Regions from separate parts of the Streptomyces sp. NBC_00207 genome, predicted to be linked through region 2. Evidence: predicted binding sites of a transcription regulator. Region 2 holds the regulator's gene; the other holds the start of a gene.

Region 1 (9,698 bases), 1.1 Mb from region 2:
ACCACGCCCTTGCTGAAGCCGAAGCCGACCTCCTCCCAGTCCGTGCCCATCGGCTGGCCGTAGTACGGCATCATCTGCGCGCACCCGGCGGCTATCGCGGCCTTGAACGGCTCCAGGTGGTGCTCCCGCATGCCGCCCGGGTAGACCTGCTCCTTGCCGTGCGCGAAGTGCGGGTCCTCGCCGTCCTTCTGGGGGCCGCCGCCGGGGAAGTGCTTGACCATGGCGGACACCGATCCGGGGCCGAGGGCCGGGCCCTGGAGGCCGCGTACGTACGCCTGGACGAGCCGGGCGGTCAGGTCGGCATCGGAGCCGAAGGTTCCGGTCTGGCGGGCCCAGCGGGGCTCGGTGGCCAGGTCGATCTGCGGGTGCAGGGCGACGCGGAAGCCGACGGCGAGGTACTCGCGGCGGACGGTGTCGGCGAACCGGTGGACGAGCTCGGGATCACCGATCGCGGCCAGGCCCAGCGCCTCCGGCCAGGCGGAGAAGGCGCCGGCGTTGAAGGAGGCGCCGATGTTGTCGGTGAAGGCGTGGCGCGGGTCGGTCGAGAGGGTGACCGGGATGCCGAGGCGGGTGGCCGCGGCCATCTCCTGGACGGTGTTCTGCCACCGGGCCATCTCGAAGGCCCCGTAGGTGCCGAGCAGGTTGAAGTGCGACAGGAAGCGGTCCTCGACCAGCTCGGGCGTGGTGAAGGGGAGCATCGAGCCGTCGGTCTCGGTGACCGGGCTGCCGTCCGCGTTCATCATCAGCATCGAGTGGAAGAGCTGGCCGGCCTTCTCCTCCAGCGTCATCCGGGAGAGCAGATCGGCCACGCGCCGGTCGACGGGGAGGGAGGCGTCCTGGTACTCGGGGATTGCGTTCACGGCGGGGCTCCTGGACTGCGTGACCGGGCGGATCGGCGGCGTGGCGTCACGGTAGAGGTGGAAACCTTGTACCCGCTAGGTTTTTGAAAAGTGACCTGGATCACTCCCCGTGAGGGCGGGAACGGGCGGCGTCTAGGGTGGTGCGCATGGCACGGGACACGGGGCGGGCGGCTCCGAAGGGCGCCGGGCGCGGGACCTACGCGGTGGGCGACGCCCGCCGGCAGAAGATCCTCGACACCGCCGTCGAGCACTTCGCGCAGTGGGGCTTCCACGCCTCCTCGCTGGCCCGGATCTCGGCCGGCTGCGGAATCACCCAGGGCGGGCTGCTGCACCACTTCCGAGGCAAGGAGGACCTGCTGCTTTCGGTGCTCGCACAGAGCGAGCGGCACGACGTGGAGCGGCTCTTCGGCGAACCCGCCGCATCGGTCGCCGCGTACTTCACCACCCTCGTGGGCCTCGCCGCGGACAACGAGCGGCGGCCCGGGATCGTCCGGATGTTCAACACCCTGGTCGGCGAGGCCGCCGACCCCGGGCATCCCGCCCACGGGTACTTCGAGCAGCGCTACGCCCGCGTGCTCGGCCACACCGTCGACGTGCTGGAGGCGGGCGTCGCGCGCGGCGAACTGCGCCCCGACGCCGACTGCGAGGCCGCCGGACGGGAGATCATCGCCGTCATGGACGGCCTGCAGATCCAGTGGGTGCTGACGCCCGGGAACGTGGACATGCCGGCCCGGCTGCGCGGGTTCCTGGACCGGCTGCTGCGGGAGCTCTCGGCGGCCGGGACGGACCGGCCGGCCCCGGCCGTGTCCTAGGCAGGGTGTCCCGGGCCGGGCCGTTTCCTGGGCCGGGTGTCCCGGGCCCTGGTGTCCTAGCCCGCCGTGAAGGAGGGCAGGGCGTCCACCACCTTCGTCAGGGCCGGCGGCAGGGAGCCCTGGTCGCCCGCCACCTCGTAGCCGCCGTGCACGAAGGCGTAGAAGTAACCGTCGTAGATCGTGGGGCCGCCCGTGGCGACCCTGGGCAGGTGGGCGAAGTCCGCCTCCTGCAGGGCGGTGCGCAGGGTGGCGAGCCCGGCCTCCGGCATCGTGCCGGTGCGCTCCTGCTTCGCCTTGGCGTCCAGCAGGGTCCAGGAGCCGTCGCCCTTGACGATGAGGGTGTGGGTCTGGCCGGCGAAGCCACCGCTGCGGGTGACGCGGACCAGGGTCTCGCCGGGGGCGGGGACCCGGCCGGCCGTGGGGCTCGCCGTGGGGCCCGGGCTCGTTCCGGAGCCGGGGGCGCTCCCGGTCGGACCCGGACGCGACTCCGCGGACGCCTTCGGGGGCGTGCCGTCACCGTCGCCGGAGGGGGACGGTCCGCATCCCGTCAGCAATGCCGCAGCCAGTACCAGGCCCGCCGCCGCTCGTAACGCGCCCACACCCACCTCCGCAGTCACTCCCGTCCAACCCCGAGTATGGAGTCCGCACACCCGTTCCGACAGCCCACGGAGGCCGACATCAGCCGGATCGCCCCCTGGCGACTGCTGCCGCCGCTGCTCGCCGTGGTCCTCGGCCTCTGGGGCCTGGAGCGCAACGGCAGCATGTGGCGCGACGAGTCCGTCACCTGGCAGGTGGCCCACCGGCCGCTCGGCGGGATCTGGGAGCTGCTGGGCGGCGTCGACGCCGTCCACGGCCTGTACTACCTGCTCATGCACGGGGTGTTCCAGCTCTGGGACGGCGGCCTGTGGGCGCTGCGGCTGCCCTCCGTCGCCGCCACCGCGCTCGCGGCCGCCGGGGTGGCCGCCGTCGCCCACCGGCTGGTGGGGGAGCGGGCCGCGCTGATCGCCGGCTGCGTGTACGCCGTCCTCCCGCCCGTACAGATGTACGCCCAGGAGGGGCGCTCGTACGCCCTGGTCGCGGCCGCCGTGGTGTGGGCGACGTACCTGATGCTGCGGGAGCGGTGGGCGGCGTACACGGTGGTGCTGCTGCTCGGCTGCTGGCTGCACGAGTTCGCCGTACTGGCCCTGCTCGCCCACGCCTTCACCGCGTGGCGCTCGCGCGGCTGGCGGTGGAGCGCCGCGGCCGTGCTCGTCCTCCTGCTGCCGCTGGCCGTGGTGAGTGCCCGGCAGGCCGAGCAGCAGCTCGGCTGGCTCGGCAGGCCGAGCTGGCAGGACTGGACGGCGTACGGGGTGGTGGGCGGCGCGGCCCTGCTGCTCGCGCGGGGGGCCGCGAAAGACCTCGTTCGGGTGGCGCTGCCCCTCACCCTGCTGCCGCCCGGGCTGCTGATGGTGATCTCCCTGCTGCACCCCTGGTACGTCGACCGGTACGTGCTCTATGCGCTGGCCGGACCCGCCCTGCTGGCCGGGGCGAGGCTGGCGGCGGCTCGCGGGTGGTGGCCGTGGGTGCTGGCCGGGGCGCTGCTCGTGCCGTTCGGCATCTGGTCGGTGTGGCTCCGTACGCCCGAGAGCCGCAAGGACGACGTCCTCGCGGTGGCCGCGGCGGTCCGGGAGCGGGCCCGGCCGGGGGACGCGGTGGTGTTCATGCCCTCGCGCCGGCGCGAGTGGCTGCTCTCCTCGCCCGAGACGTACGCGGAACTGCGCGACCTGGCTCTGGACCGCACCCCGGCCGCTTCGCACAGCCTCCAGGGCACCGAGCTGCCCCCGGACCGGATCCGCTCGGCCCTGCTCGCCTCGCCGCGGGTGATCGCCCTGCTGGACCCGCCCGGTCAGCCGCTGGACCCGTATCCGCGGGAGGCGGTCAAGCGGGAGGCCCTGGCCACCCGGTTCGAACTGTGCTCGACGACCGCCGTCCGCGGAGCCCGCATCGCGGTCTACGCCCACCGGGGCGCCTGCCGCTGACCCGGCCCGGCGGGTGCCGGCCCGCGTCCGCGCAGGGGGCGCCTGTTGTTGGCGTGCCTGCAGGCGGGCCGGTGTGCGGGCCGGTGCGCGGGCTGGTGTGCGGGCCGACCTGTCGGACGGGTGTCCCGGATGCCGCGGGTGCGCCGACCTGCGCTGGAACTGGTGCCGGCGGTCGGGCGGGTGCCCTGGCCCGGGTCCGCTCGCGGGGGCGCCCGGCGCCGGCGTCCCTGCAGGCGGGCCGGTGCGTGGGCTGGTGCGCGGGCCGACCTGCGGGGCGGATGCAACGGGTCTGCATGCGACCGGCGTGGCTGCCGCCGCCGCTGACCCGCCCGGCCGGCGCCCTGGGGCGCGGAGGAGGATGGGGCGACCCGCGTCGCACAGCCGGAGGTGCCGAATGCCCACGCCCCAGAACGCCGCGCCCCAGGAGCCCGTACCCGCAGCGGTGGGCGAACCGGCGCCGGGAGGACGGGCGGCCGGCGAACCGGCGGGACCGCTCGCCGGCGCGCCGCGCGGGTCGGAGACCGGGGCATGGGGCGGGGCGGAGGCCGGACGGCTGCCGAGGGCGGAGGCCGAATCGCCTTCCGGGCCGGAGGCCGGACGGATGCCCGGGTCGGGGGCCGGGTCCGAGGCCGGACCGCTGCCCGGGTCCGAGGCCGGACCGCTGCCCGGGGCGCTCGTCGGGGTGGAGTGGCTGGGCGGGCGGCTCGGGGCGGCCGGGCTGGTGGTTCTCGATGCCTCCGTCGGTGCCCACCGGGGTGCGGAGCGTCGGATTCCGGAGGCTCGCCCCTTCGACCTCGACGGAGCCCTGTCCGACCACGAGGCCCCCGCCCCGCACACCATGCCCGGGGCCCGGGCCTTCGCCGAGGCCATGCGCGCGCTCGGGGTCTGCGACTCGGACACCGTCGTCGTCTACGACGGCGCCGGGATCTACTCCAGCGCCCGCGCCTGGTGGATGCTGCGCGCCATGGGCTTCGACCGGGTCGCCGTCCTCGACGGGGGACTGCCCGCCTGGACCGCCGCCGGCCTGCCCGTCGAGGACACCGGCCCGGCCTACGACGGCCCGCGCGGCTCCTTCACCCCGCGGCCCCGCCCCGGGCTGCTGGTCGGCGCCGAGGCCGTCGCCGCGGCCCTGGCCGATCCGGCAGCGGCCGTCGTCGACGCCCGCACCCGCGGGCGCTTCGCCGGCACCGCCCCCGAGCCCCGCCCGGGCCTGCGCGGCGGGCACATGCCGGGCGCGGTCAACCTGCCGTTCGGCGAACTCCAGGACCCCGACGGCCTGATGCGCCCGGCCGGGGAGCTCCGCGCGGCCTTCGCGGAGGTCGTGGGCGGGCGCGAACGCCTCTACTTCAGCTGCGGCTCCGGGGTCACCGCCTGCGTGCTGGCCCTCGGCGCCGACCTCGCCGGATACGGACAGCTCGCCGTCTACGACGGCTCCTGGAGCGAGTGGGGCGTGCCCTCGCCGCTGCGCCCGGTCGTGACCGGCCCGTAGGCGCCCGGCCGGCGGGGGGTTAACCCCACCCGGGGTCCGGGTACCGGCCCCATCGGCCCGGCGGCGGCGGCGCGCGAGGATCGGTCCATGACTTCTCACGCCGCGTCACACCGCCTCGTCCGCACCGCGGTCGCCGTCCTCGGCGCCGGATTCCTGCTGGCCGGCTGCTCCTTCTCGGACGGACCGAAGAAGACGGCGACCGCCGACACCACGGTCACCGAGGCGGTCACGGCGGTCGAGGTGACGGACGCCCGGGCGGGCTCGATCGAGGTCACCCCGGGGACGGGTCCCGGCGTCACGGTCCGCCGCACCGTCCACTACCGCGGCGACCCGGCCCCCGCCCCCGGCCAGCAGGTCAGCGGGGGCGTGCTCACCTTCTCCAACGGCTGCTCCGGCAGCTGCTACATCGACTACCGCCTGGAGGTCCCCGCCTCCGCCAGGGTCAAGCTGGAGAGCAGCAGCGGCCGCATCACCGTCACGGGCGTGGCGGCCGCCGAGGTGGAGGCCGACTCCGGCGAGGTCCGCGCCGAGCGCATCACGGGCCCGCTGAAGATCCGTACCTCCTCGGGCGACATCATCGCGGCCGGCCTGTCCGGCCCGAACGCGGACGTCCACTCGGACTCGGGCGACGCCCGCATGGACTTCACCACGGCCCCGTCCTCGGTGCTCGCCGAGACCACCTCGGGCGACGTCACGCTGAAGGTCCCCACGGCCCCCTACCGGGTCGACGTCTCCACCACCTCCGGCGCCCGCGACATCACGCTGGGGGCGGACCCCTCGGCCCCCTCCCGGCTCTCCGCGAAGACCACCTCGGGCGACGTCCGGATCTCCGCCGTGTGACGGCCGCCACGAGAACGGCCTCCACGCGCTCCCACCGGCCCCCACCCCTGTTCGCCCCCGGCGAACGGGGGTTGGGGAACATCGGGGGGCGCACATGCATTGAGTCGGCATAGCTCAACTTCACTGCCGGAGGGAAGATCATGGCTTCGACGTCCGCCACACTCACCCTGCCCGTACTGCCGCTCGACGACGAGGTCGTGCTGCCCGGAATGGTCGTTCCGCTGGAGCTGTCCGACGCCGAGGTGCGCGGGGCCGTGGAGGCGGCACAGGCCGCGGCGGGCACCGGGAAGCCGCGGGTGCTGCTCGTGCCGCGGATCGACGGGAAGTACGCCGCGACGGGTGTGCTCGGGACGGTCGAACAGGTGGGGCGGCTCTCCGACGGGGACCCCGGGGCGCTCATCCGAGGCCGCGGCCGGGTCCGTATCGGCGCCGGCACCACCGGACCCGGGGCCGCCCTCTGGGTCGAGGGCGAGACCGTGGACGAGCACGTGCCGGACCCGCTGCCGGGATCCGTGGCCGAGCTCGTCAAGGAGTACAAGGCACTCGCCACCAGCTGGCTCAAGAAGCGCGGCGCCTGGCAGGTCGTGGACCGGGTCCAGCAGATCGAAGGGGTGTCCGCGCTGGCGGACAACTCCGGGTACTCACCGTTCCTGACGGTCGACCAGAAGGTCGAACTGCTGGAGACCGCCGACCCCATCGCCCGCCTCAAGCTCGCGATCAAGGCGCTCAGCGACCACCTCGCCGAGCAGGACGTGGCGGAGTCCATCGCCAAGGACGTGCAGGACGGCGTCGACAAGCAGCAGCGGGAGTTCCTGCTCCGGCGGCAGCTGGAGGCCGTACGCAAGGAACTGCGCGAGCTGAACGGGGAGAAGGACGGCGAGGAGTCCGACGACTACCGGGCCCGCGTCGAGGCCGCCGACCTCCCCGAGAAGGTGCGGGAGGCCGCGCTCAAGGAGGTCGAGAAGCTGGAGCGGGCCAGTGACCAGAGCCCGGAGGGGTCCTGGATCCGCACCTGGCTGGACACCGTGCTGGAACTGCCCTGGAACGAGCGCACCGAGGACCGGTACGACATCCAGGGGGCCCGGGCGGTGCTGGACGCCGAGCACGCCGGCCTGAGCGACGTGAAGGACCGCATCACCGAGTACCTCGCCGTCAGGAAGCGGCGCAGCGAACGCGGCATGGGCGTCATCGGCGGCCGCCGCGGCGGGGCCGTGCTCGCGCTCGTCGGGCCGCCCGGAGTCGGCAAGACCTCCCTCGGGGAGTCGGTCGCCCACGCCATGGGCCGCAAGTTCGTGCGCGTCGCCCTCGGCGGCGTCCGCGACGAGGCCGAGATCCGCGGCCACCGCCGGACCTACGTCGGCGCCCTGCCCGGCCGGATCGTCCGGGCCATCAAGGAGGCCGGGTCGATGAACCCGGTGGTGCTGCTCGACGAGATCGACAAGGTGGGCTCCGACTACCGCGGCGACCCGGCGGCCGCCCTGCTGGAGGTCCTGGACCCGGCGCAGAACCACACCTTCCGGGACCACTACCTGGAAGTGGAGCTCGACCTGAGCGACGTCGTCTTCCTGGCCACCGCCAACGTCCTCGAGGCCATCCCGGAGGCGCTGGCCGACCGGATGGAGCTCGTCCGCCTCGACGGCTACACCGAGGACGAGAAGGTCGTCATCGCCCGCGACCACCTGCTCCCGCGCCAGCTGGAGCGCGCCGGCCTCGGCTCCGACGAGGTGGTCCTGCAGGAGGACGCCCTGCGCAGGCTGGCCGGGGAGTACACCCGGGAGGCGGGCGTCCGCACCCTGGAGCGGTCCATCGCGCGCCTGCTGCGCAAGGTCGCCTCCCAGCACGAGCTGGGCCGGCGCGAGCTGCCCTTCAGCATCGGCGCCGACGACCTGCGCGCGCTGATCGGACGCCCGCACCACGTGCCCGAGTCCGCCCAGGACCCGGCCGAGCGGCGCACCGCGGTCCCCGGCGTGGCCACCGGCCTCGCGGTGACCGGCGCCGGCGGCGACGTGCTGTTCGTGGAGGCCTCGCTGGCCGACCCGGAGACGGGCGCCGCCGGCCTGACCCTCACCGGCCAGCTCGGCGACGTCATGAAGGAGTCGGCGCAGATCGCGCTGAGCTTCCTGCGCTCGCACGGAGCGGAACTGGAGCTCCCCGTCGCCGACCTGAAGGACCGCGGCGTGCACATCCACTTCCCCGCGGGCGCCGTGCCCAAGGACGGCCCGAGCGCCGGCATCACCATGACGACCGCGCTCGCCTCGCTGCTCTCCGGACGGCAGGTGCGCACCGACGTGGCCATGACCGGCGAGGTCTCGCTGACCGGGCGGGTCCTGCCGATCGGCGGGGTCAAGCAGAAGCTGCTGGCCGCGCACCGGGCCGGGCTGACCACGGTGATCATCCCGAAGCGGAACGAGGCCGACCTGGACGACGTCCCGGCGGAGGTGCTGGAGGGGCTGGAGGTGCACCCGGTGACGGATGTGCGCCAGGTGCTGGAGCTGGCCCTGGCACAGGCGGAGGCGGAGGTCGCCGCCGCGGCGTGACGGAGGGCCGCACGGCCCGCCGGGTGCCTCCCTCGCACTCCGCGCGCCCTCTGCGCGCCCGCCCCGCGCCCCCTCACACGGCCCGGCTCCCCGCTCCGGCGGGGTCCCGGGCCGGCGGCGCGCGCCCTGCGAAATACTGGCCCCTCACCCACCGAGGTGCCACACACCATCAAAGGAGCGGGACGTGCACGGGAGCGAAGACCAGGAGTTCCTTGCCCTGGAGCGGGAGCTGTCCGTCTTCCTCCGGCGGGCCCGCGCCTCCTCCGGCGAGATGGCCCGCGAACTCCACCCCGAGCTGGAGCCCGCCGCGTACGGGCTCCTCGTACGCCTGGAGGCGGCCGGCCGGCAGCGGGCCACCGACCTGGCCGCCTACTTCGGGGTCGGCAAGGCCACCATGAGCCGGCAGCTGCGGGCCCTGGAGGTCCTGGGCCTCGTGGCCCGCGAGCCGGACCCGGCCGACGGCCGGGCCTTCCTGGTCGGCCTCACCGAAGAGGGCCGCGAGCGGTTCCTGCGGGTGCGGGGCGCACGGCGCGAGCAGTACATGCGCAAGCTCGCCGACTGGGACCGCGGCGAGGTGGCGGAACTGGCCCGGCTGCTGAACCAGCTGAACGCGGGCGCCGAGTAGGGGCACCGGCCCGACCCGCGCCCGGGCTCTAGAGCTCGGCGTAGACCGCCGACGCGTCGTCGTGCCGCTTGTACCGGGCCGACGGCCGGGCCGGATCACACTCGATGGCGCGGACCCGGCCGATCAGGCCCTCCGCACCCTCCTTCCGCAGCACCGCCATGCACTCGGACCAGTCGCCCTCCCCGAACGTGTCCGTCCACCGGCTCGCCCCGTCCGTGAGCGCGGCCACCGCCCGCACCTGCCCGCGCGGGGTGCGCCCGGTCACCGCCCGGGCCGCCACCGACGGGTCCGCGGCCGCCGTGAAGAAGCCGCCCTCCGCGTTCCGCAGCGCGTCCGTCGCCGCCACCGAGCGCAGCACCTCGCGCGGCAACCGGTCCAGCCGGTCGTCGAGCACTGCCGTCACCTCGCCCCCGGGCGCCTGGAGGAGCAGTACGGAGTCCGAGAGCACGAGGTGCTCCACATGGGTCTCGTCCCAGCGGACCACGACGACCGTCGCCTGCGGCGTGCGGACGTGAGA
Region 2 (9,698 bases):
GCCGGCGGCGGGCTCCCGTACGAAGGGGCGGCCGCCCTGGGTCGCGTACAGCAGTGCGGTGACGGCGGCGAGCGGCAGGCCGAGCGCCGCGAGCAGGATCACCGCCCCGAGCAGGTCCACCACCCGCTTGGCCGGTGGCCGGGCCGGCCGGAGCCCTGGCAGGGCGGGGAGGGGCAGGAGCAGGGGCATGCCAGCACGCTGCCGCATGCCTACGGCGGTCTTGCGGTGGCGCGCGGCCGTGGTGACCCGTTCGGCCCCGGCTCACCGTCAGGGCTCCGCCCCGAACCCCGCTCCTCAAACGCCGGAGGGGCTGGATGTGGTTGCGCGTAAGTGTGACCTAAAGGTTGAGTCGACTCGACTCAGCTCTGTTGACGCAAGCGCGGCGATACGGCATGGTTGAGTCTGTTCCACTCAAGTCAGCTGGAGGAATTGAAATGGCACGTGCGGTCGGCATCGACCTGGGCACCACTAACTCCGTCGTCAGCGTTCTGGAAGGCGGCGAGCCCACCGTCATCACCAACGCCGAGGGCGCCAGGACCACGCCGTCCGTCGTCGCCTTCGCCAAGAACGGTGAGGTCCTCGTCGGCGAGGTGGCCAAGCGCCAGGCGGTCACGAACGTGGACCGGACCATCCGCTCCGTCAAGCGCCACATGGGCACTGACTGGAAGATCAACCTGGATGGCAAGGACTTCAACCCGCAGCAGATGAGCGCCTTCATCCTGCAGAAGCTGAAGCGCGACGCCGAGGCGTACCTGGGCGAGAAGGTCACGGACGCGGTCATCACCGTCCCGGCCTACTTCAACGACTCCGAGCGTCAGGCGACGAAGGAGGCCGGTGAGATCGCGGGCCTGAACGTCCTGCGCATCGTCAACGAGCCGACCGCCGCCGCCCTGGCCTACGGTCTCGACAAGGACGACCAGACCATTCTCGTCTTCGACCTCGGTGGCGGCACCTTCGACGTGTCGCTCCTGGAGATCGGCGACGGCGTCGTCGAGGTCAAGGCCACCAACGGTGACAACCACCTCGGTGGCGACGACTGGGACCAGCGCGTCGTCGACTACCTCGTGAAGCAGTTCGCCAACGGCCACGGCGTCGACCTGTCCAAGGACAAGATGGCGCTCCAGCGTCTGCGCGAGGCCGCCGAGAAGGCGAAGATCGAGCTGTCCTCCTCCACGGAGACCACGATCAACCTGCCCTACATCACGGCTTCCGCCGAGGGCCCGCTGCACCTGGACGAGAAGCTCACGCGCGCCCAGTTCCAGCAGCTGACCGCGGACCTGCTCGACCGCTGCAAGACCCCGTTCCACAACGTCATCAAGGACGCCGGCATCGCGCTGTCCGAGATCGACCACGTGGTCCTGGTCGGCGGCTCCACCCGCATGCCGGCCGTCGCCGAGCTCGTCAAGGAGCTCACCGGCGGTCAGGACGCCAACAAGGGCGTCAACCCGGACGAGGTCGTCGCCATCGGCGCCACCCTCCAGGCCGGTGTGCTCAAGGGTGAGGTCAAGGACGTCCTGCTCCTCGACGTGACCCCGCTGTCCCTCGGTATCGAGACCAAGGGCGGCATCATGACCAAGCTCATCGAGCGCAACACCACGATCCCGACCAAGCGGTCCGAGATCTTCACGACGGCCGAGGACAACCAGCCGTCCGTGCAGATCCAGGTCTACCAGGGCGAGCGCGAGATCGCGGCGTACAACAAGAAGCTCGGCATGTTCGAGCTGACCGGCCTGCCCCCGGCCCCGCGCGGCGTCCCGCAGATCGAGGTCTCCTTCGACATCGACGCGAACGGCATCATGCACGTGACCGCGAAGGACCTCGGCACGGGCAAGGAGCAGAAGATGACCGTCACCGGCGGCTCTTCGCTCGGCAAGGACGAGGTCGACCGCATGCGCCAGGAGGCGGAGCAGTACGCGGACGAGGACCTCCGCCGCAAGGAGGCGGCCGAGTCCCGCAACCAGGGCGAGCAGCTCGTCTACCAGACGGAGAAGTTCGTCAAGGACAACGAGGACAAGGTCCCGGCCGACGTCAAGACCGAGGTCGAGGCCGCCGTCTCCGAGCTGAAGGAGACCCTCAAGGGCGACGACACGGCCGAGATCCGCACCGCGACCGAGAAGCTCGCCGCGGTCAGCCAGAAGCTCGGCCAGGCCATCTACGCCGACGCCCAGGCCGCTCAGGGCGCCGCGGGCGCCGAGGGTGCCCAGCAGGCCAAGGCCGACGACGACGTCGTCGACGCCGAGATCGTCGACGACGAGAAGCCGAAGGGTGGCGCTGCCTGATGTCGGAGGAGACCCCGGGCTTTGACGAGAAGCCCGAAGTCCCCGTCGACGGCACGCCCGACGAGCCGAAGGCCGCCGACTCCGCCAAGGAGGAGGCGGCGGCCCCGGCCGGGGACGCAGCACAGGATGTAGCGCTGCTGGCGCAGCTGGACCAGGCCCGTACGGCGCTCTCCGAGCGCACCGCGGACCTCCAGCGGCTGCAGGCGGAGTACCAGAACTACCGCCGCCGGGTGGAGCGGGACCGGATCACCGTCAAGGAGATCGCGGTCGCGTCCCTCCTGACGGAGCTCCTCCCGACCCTGGACGACATCGGCCGGGCGCGGGAGCATGGCGAGCTGGTCGGCGGCTTCAAGTCGGTGGCCGAATCGCTGGAGACGGTGGCCGCCAAGATGGGGCTGCAGCAGTTCGGCAAGGAGGGCGAGCCCTTCGACCCGACGATCCACGAGGCCCTGATGCACTCGTACGCGCCGGATGTCACCGAAGACACCTGCGTGGCGATCCTGCAGCCGGGGTACCGGATCGGCGAGCGTACGATCCGTCCCGCACGGGTCGCGGTGGCCGAGCCCCAGCCGGGCGCGACCCCCAAGTCCTCCGGTTCCGACGCAGCGGTCGCGGAGGGCGAAGCGCCGGAGGGCTTGGACGCGGATGCCCCCGACGAGGGCTGATGCACCACATGTAGCGGTACGAGAGGAGGGACACCGGGGATGAGCACGAAGGACTTCGTCGAGAAGGACTACTACAAGGTCCTCGGTGTCCCGAAGGACGCCACCGAGGCCGAGGTCAAGAAGGCGTACCGGAAGCTCGCGCGCGAGTTCCACCCGGACGCCAACAAGGGCGACGCCTCCGCCGAAGAGCGCTTCAAGGAGATCTCCGAGGCGAACGACATCCTCGGGGACCCGAAGAAGCGCAAGGAGTACGACGAGGCGCGCGCCCTGTTCGGCAACGGTGGCTTCCGCCCCGGGCCGGGCGGCGGCGGCTCGTTCAACTTCGACCTGGGCGACCTCTTCGGCGGCACCCAGCAGGGCGGCGGCCAGGCCGGCGGCTTCGGCGGCGGCCTGGGCGACGTCTTCGGCGGCCTCTTCAACCGCGGCGCCGGCCCGGGTGCGGGCACCCGTACCCAGCCGCGCCGCGGCCAGGACATCGAGTCGGAGGTCACCCTCTCCTTCACGGAGGCGGTGGACGGGGCCACGGTCCCGCTCCGGATGTCCTCCCAGGCACCCTGCAAGGCCTGTTCGGGCACCGGCGACAAGAACGGCACGCCCCGCGTGTGCCCGACCTGCGTCGGCACCGGCCAGGTCTCGCGGGGCAGCGGCGGCGGCTTCTCGCTGACCGACCCCTGCGCGGACTGCAAGGGCCGCGGCCTGATCGCGGAGACCCCCTGCGACGTCTGCAAGGGCAGCGGCCGGGCCCGTTCCTCGCGCACCATGCAGGTCCGGATCCCGGCGGGCGTCTCCAACGGCCAGCGGATCCGGCTGCGCGGCAAGGGCGCGCCGGGCGAGCGCGGCGGTCCCGCCGGTGACCTCTACGTGCTCGTGCACGTCGACTCGCACCCGGTGTTCGGCCGTAAGGACGACAATCTGACGGTGACCGTGCCGGTGACGTTCGCGGAGGCGGCGCTGGGTGCCGACGTCAAGGTCCCGACCTTGAACGGCCCCTCGGTGACGCTGAAGCTGCCGCCGGGCACCCCCAACGGACGGACCATGCGGGCCCGCGGCAAGGGGGCGGTCCGCAAGGACGGCACCCGCGGCGACCTGCTGGTGACGGTGGAGGTCACGGTCCCGACCGAGCTGTCGGACAAGGCCCGTGAGGCACTGGAGATGTACCGCGAGGCGACGGAGTCCGAGGACCCGCGCTCCGCGCTGTTCGAGTCCGCGAAGGGAGCATGAGCATGGACGGCCGCCGACGACAGTCCTCCCGCTTGGGCGGGGGCTACCAACTCACCGACGAGACCCCGGTCTACGTGATCTCGGTGGCCGCCCAGCTCTCGGGTCTGCATCCGCAGACCCTGCGCCAGTACGACCGTCTCGGCCTGGTCTCCCCGGACCGTACGGCCGGCCGCGGCCGGCGCTACTCGGCCCGCGACATCGAACTGCTCCGCACGGTGCAGGCGCTGTCCCAGGACGAGGGCATCAACCTGGCGGGCATCAAGCGGATCATCGAACTGGAGAACCAGGTCGCCGCGCTCCAGCAGCGCGTGGCCGAGCTCTCCGCGGCGGTGGACGGCGCGGCCGCCACGCTGCAGGCCCGCGAGGCCCAGGTGCACGCCTCGTACCGGCGCGACCTGGTCAAGTACCAGCCCCCGCAGCCGGGCAGTGCCCTGGTCGTCTGGCGGCCCAGCCCCAAGCGGCCGATGGACTGACCACGGTCCCACTTGCTCATGTTCAGGCTCCGCCCCTCCAGGGCGGGGCCTGACGGCTTTCTAGAGGCCTTCCCGGTCCTCGTGGGGGTCCTGGTCCAGGTCCTCGTCGCAGTCCCCGTCCGGGGCGGAGGGACGGCCCAGGATGCCCGACTGGGCGATGAGGTAGCCGAGCTGGGCGCGGCTGCCGCTGCCGAGGGTCGTGGCGAGCTTGGCGATGTGGGCCCGGCAGGTGCGGACGTTCATGCCGAGGCGGCGGGCGATGGCCTCGTCGACGTGGCCCTCGATGAGGAGCTGCGCGATGGTCCGCTGCACGCCGGAGATCCCGCCGGGGGTCCTGCGGTAGGTCACTTCCTCCTGGAGGGGCACGGCGCGGTGCCACAGCTGCTCGAACACCTTGATGAGGTAGTCGACGAGGCCGGGGTGGCGCAGTTCCAGTGCGACCCGGCGGTCGTCGCTCACCGGTATGAAGGCGACCGTGCGGTCGAAGATGATGAGGCGCTCTATCAGCTCTTCGAGGGTGCGGATCTCCACCTTCCCGGTGGAGATGCGGTCCACGTAGGCGAGCGTGCCCTGGCTGTGCCGCGCGGTGTGCTGGTAGAGGGTCCGTATGCTGACCCCGCGGTCGATCAGCGGCTGGTCGCGCTCCAGTGCCTGGGTGAGGGCCTCGGAGGGCCGGGCCCCGCCCGGCTGTACCGTCAGCACCTCGGTGTGGCATTCGGCCGTCGCGAGGTTGAGGGCGGCGTTGATCCGCTCGAAGCCCTCCAGCACGGTGATGGCGTGGGTGTTGGCCGGGCTCTGCGCGCTGATGGCCAGGAAAGGCTCGAAAGTGTCGGTGAGATCTACAGCGCTGCGCCGGCGGTCTTGGATCTCGCGTTCAATCGGATGGAGCCGTTGAGCCAAAGCGACGGACGGGGGAACCGGGCGCAGTTGGTTCGCGTCATCCGGGTCGGGCTGCAGAAGAGCGAATTCAAGCAGGCAGGGGGCGTTCTGGATCTCGCCCCGGGCTATCCGGCCGGTGCTCAGTGCAGTCGCGTAGAGCCGCGTTCCCTCGGTGCACATGGACGTGACGGGGTGGGGATGTGTCGCCATTGTCTCGTTTCGCGTCAAATCTCCACCCCCCAGGGTCCTGAACATGCAAGAACATGATGCATCGTCCCTGTGGCATTGACGTGCCTGAATGAGCCATCGTCTGACACGCGGGGGAGAGGATTCCATCAAGTGAGGACGAAGCCGACCATGTTCAAGAGAATGCTTCGCTCGGTGCTTGCCATAGGTTTCTCCGCCGTTGCGGTTTTTGGGGCAGTCAGCGCCGTCGAAAGTGACGCGGGGAGCGCTAGGGGCGGTCAGGGCACCAGCCTGACGAGCACGGAGTTCGACACCGGCTGGACCACGGCTCCCGTGGGTAAGTACGCCGACACCGGCTGGACCAGCGGCCGGCTTGGCGGAGAGGGTGGCGATACCGGCTGGACCGAGGTTCCTGTGACGGTGTCCGCGTGACCCCCGACGATCGCGGTTTCCGCCGCGAGATGGCATCCGCCTACCGCTCGGGGTGGCAGTTCATCGATCTCGCCACGGCCATCCCCCACGCTGGCGATTCGTTGATGGTCACCCTGTTCGGCCAACCGATCGTCGTCGTGCGCGAGGAGGACGAGGACGTACGTGCCTACCGGTGCCTGCGCCGCCCGCGCGGCGCGCCGCAGCCCGTCCGCTGCGAGGTGCGCTACGGAATGGTCTTCGTCAATCTCGATCAGCGCGACCACCAGCTCTTCGAACCCGATATCACCACCGCCACCCCCCGCAGTGCCTGAAGCGATTCCCCCGTCGTTGCAGATCGCTCAGGCGCTACCCCCACACAACGGCGCCATCGTGGACCTGACCACGATGGCGCCGTTGTGATGCCCGCGTCCAGTGCCTGAACCGGACAAGATGAAGAATCAACGGCTCACGCGCGACCCATCGCCCGGTCCAGGGTGATCTCGATGACCACGCGGTCGGGATTGGGCGACGGCGTCCGGCCGTACCGCTGCGCGTAGCGCGCCACGGCGTCGGCGACCGACGCCTCGTCGGTACGGATCACCGCGCGCCCTTCGAGGGTGGCCCAGCGGCGCCCTTCCATCTGGCAGACCGCGACCCGGGCCCCGCCCGCCGGCGCCGCCTGCGCCGCGAGGACGTTGCGCACCTTCTTGCTGTGCTTGTTGCTGATCACCCGTGCCAGCCCGGCCTCCGGGTCGTACGTCACGCCCACCGGCACCACGTGGGGCGTGCCGTCGGGGCGCGGGGTGGTCAGCGTGCAGACGTGCCGCTCCCGCCAGAAGGCGAGGTACTCGGGCGTCGGGTTGAGTACGTCATGGGACATGGGCCGAAGGGTACGGGCCGATGGTGTCCTCACTTGCCTTGAGTGGAATAGACTCAACTTTGCATAGGTTGACTCTGTCAGATTCGTCGGATTTACCCCTCGGGGAGAGGAGAAGACGCAGTGGACGCCGAGCTGACCAACAAGAGCCGGGACGCGCTGAACGCGGCGACCAGCAGGGCCGTCAAGGACGGCCACGCCGACCTGACCCCCGCGCACCTGCTGCTGGCCCTCCTCGCCGGCGAGGACAACGAGAACGTCACCGACCTGCTCGCCGCCGCCGATGCCGACCAGGCCGAGGTGCGGGCCGGTGCGGAGCGGCTGCTGGCCGCCCTGCCCAGCGTCACCGGCTCCACGGTCGCGCCCCCGCAGCCCACCCGCGATCTGCTCGCCGTACTCGCCGAGGCCGACGCCCAGGCGGGCCGGCTCGGCGACGAGTACCTCTCCACCGAACACCTGCTCATCGCCATCGCCGCCAAGGGCGGCGCGGCGGGTGAGGTCCTTTCCGACCAGGGCGCGAGCGCGAAGAAGCTGCTGGCCGCCTTCGAGAACGCACGAGGAGGACGGCGGGTGACCACCCCCGACCCCGAGGGTCAGTACAAGGCCCTGGAGAAGTTCGGCACCGACTTCACGGCGGCCGCGCGCGAGGGCAAGCTCGACCCGGTCATCGGCCGCGACCACGAGATCCGCCGCGTCGTGCAGGTGCTCTCGCGCCGCACGAAGAACAACCCGGTGCTCATCGGCGAGCCCGGCGTCGGCAAGACGGCCGTCGTCGAGGGCCTGGCCCAGCGCATCGTCAAGGGCGACGTCCCCGAGTCCCTGAAGAACAAGCGCCTGGTCGCCCTGGACCTCGGCGCGATGGTCGCCGGCGCCAAGTACCGCGGCGAGTTCGAGGAGCGCCTGAAGACCGTGCTCGCCGAGATCAAGTCCAGCGACGGGCAGATCATCACCTTCATCGACGAGCTGCACACGGTCGTCGGCGCGGGCGCCGGCGGCGACTCCGCCATGGACGCGGGCAACATGCTCAAGCCCATGCTGGCCCGCGGCGAACTGCGCATGGTCGGCGCGACCACCCTCGACGAGTACCGCGAGCGGATCGAGAAGGACCCGGCGCTGGAGCGGCGCTTCCAGCAGGTGCTGGTCGCCGAGCCGTCCGTCGAGGACACCATCGCCATCCTGCGCGGGCTCAAGGGCCGCTACGAGGCCCACCACAAGGTCGTCATCAACGACAGCGCGCTCGTGGCCGCCGCGACCCTCTCCGACCGGTACATCACCTCCCGCTTCCTCCCCGACAAGGCCATCGACCTCGTCGACGAGGCCGCGTCCCGGCTGCGCATGGAGATCGACTCCTCCCCGCTGGAGATCGACGAGCTCCAGCGCTCCGTGGACCGGCTGCGCATGGAGGAGCTGGCACTGAAGAACGAGTCCGACCCGGCCTCGATGGAGCGCCTGGAGAAGATCCGCAAGGACCTCGCCGACAAGGAGGAGGACCTGCGGGGCCTGACCGCCCGCTGGGAGAAGGAGAAGCAGTCCCTCAACCGGGTCGGCGAGCTCAAGGAGCGCCTGGACGACCTGCGCGGCCAGGCCGAGCGCGCCCAGCGCGACGGGGACTTCGACACCGCCTCCAAGCTGCTCTACGGCGAGATCCCGGCCCTGGAGCGCGAGCTGGCGGAGGCCACCGAGGAGGAGGCCGAGGCCTCCAAGTCCGGCACGTCCAAGAACACGATGGTCAAGGACGAGGTCGGCCCGGACGACATCGCCGACGTGGTGGGCGCCTGGACGGGCATCCCGGCGGGCCGCCTGCTGGAGGGCGAGACCCAGAAGCTGCTCCGCATGGAGGACGAGCTGGGCCGCCGCCTGATCGGCCAGGGCGAGGCCGTACGGGCCGTCTCGGACGCCGTGCGCCGCACCCGCGCCGGCATCGCCGACCCCGACCGCCCGACCGGCTCCTTCCTCTTCCTCGGCCCGACGGGCGTGGGCAAGACGGAGCTGGCCAAGGCCCTCGCCGACTTCCTCTTCGACGACGAGCGGGCCATGATCCGCATCGACATGTCGGAGTACGGCGAGAAGCACAGCGTGGCCCGCCTCGTCGGCGCCCCGCCCGGCTACGTCGGCTACGAGGAGGGCGGCCAGCTCACGGAGGCCGTGCGCCGCCGCCCGTACAGCGTGGTGCTCCTGGACGAGGTGGAGAAGGCCCACCCCGAGGTCTTCGACATCCTGCTCCAGGTCCTGGACGACGGCCGCCTCACGGACGGCCAGGGCCGGACCGTGGACTTCCGCAACACCATCCTGATCCTGACCTCGAACCTCGGCAGCCAGTTCCTCATGGACCCGGCCACCCCCGCGGAACAGAAGAAGCAGCAGGTCCTGGACGTGGTCCGGAGCTCCTTCAAGCCGGAGTTCCTGAACCGCCTGGACGACCTGGTGGTCTTCTCCGCCCTGAGCGGCGACGAGCTCGCGCACATCGCCGAGCTCCAGATCGGCCGCCTGGCCAAGCGCCTGGCCGACCGGCGCCTCACCCTGGACGTCACGCCCGAGGCCCTGGCCTGGCTGGCGGTCAAGGGCAACGACCCGGCGTACGGCGCCCGGCCGCTGCGCCGCCTGATCCAGACGGCGATCGGCGACCGGCTGGCCAAGGAGATCCTCTCGGGCGAGGTCCGCGACGGCGACACCGTACGGGTCGACGTGGCGGGCGAGGACCTGCTGG

What was found. The regulator HspR, encoded in region 2, represses chaperone genes until heat shock. The targets are predictions, from matches to a motif close to TTGAGNNNNNNNNNCTCAA.
Region 1: a site for HspR is predicted at 6,119-6,137, ahead of lon (endopeptidase La). Genes of this name have one in related genera too.

Annotation. Positions count from the first base shown of each region.
Region 1 covers NZ_CP130715.1:6,177,122-6,186,819, forward strand. Annotated here, with positions in the region: gene OG472_RS29355 (glycoside hydrolase family 3 protein) at 1-860, opposite strand, end outside; gene OG472_RS29360 (TetR/AcrR family transcriptional regulator) at 1,007-1,672, shown strand; gene OG472_RS29365 (hypothetical protein) at 1,729-2,271, opposite strand; gene OG472_RS29370 (hypothetical protein) at 2,308-3,690, shown strand; gene OG472_RS29375 (sulfurtransferase) at 4,292-5,179, shown strand; gene OG472_RS29380 (DUF4097 family beta strand repeat-containing protein) at 5,267-6,019, shown strand; gene lon (endopeptidase La) at 6,160-8,556, shown strand; gene OG472_RS29390 (MarR family winged helix-turn-helix transcriptional regulator) at 8,741-9,181, shown strand; gene OG472_RS29395 (protein phosphatase 2C domain-containing protein) at 9,210-9,698, opposite strand, start outside.
Region 2 covers NZ_CP130715.1:5,106,689-5,116,386, forward strand. Annotated here, with positions in the region: gene OG472_RS24175 (sugar transferase) at 1-189, opposite strand, end outside; gene dnaK (molecular chaperone DnaK) at 435-2,279, shown strand; gene grpE (nucleotide exchange factor GrpE) at 2,279-2,944, shown strand; gene dnaJ (molecular chaperone DnaJ) at 2,984-4,165, shown strand; gene OG472_RS24195 (heat shock protein transcriptional repressor HspR) at 4,168-4,638, shown strand; gene OG472_RS24200 (helix-turn-helix transcriptional regulator) at 4,699-5,772, opposite strand; gene OG472_RS24205 (hypothetical protein) at 5,875-6,135, shown strand; gene OG472_RS24210 ((2Fe-2S)-binding protein) at 6,165-6,446, shown strand; gene OG472_RS24215 (pyridoxamine 5'-phosphate oxidase family protein) at 6,581-6,994, opposite strand; gene clpB (ATP-dependent chaperone ClpB) at 7,115-9,698, shown strand, end outside.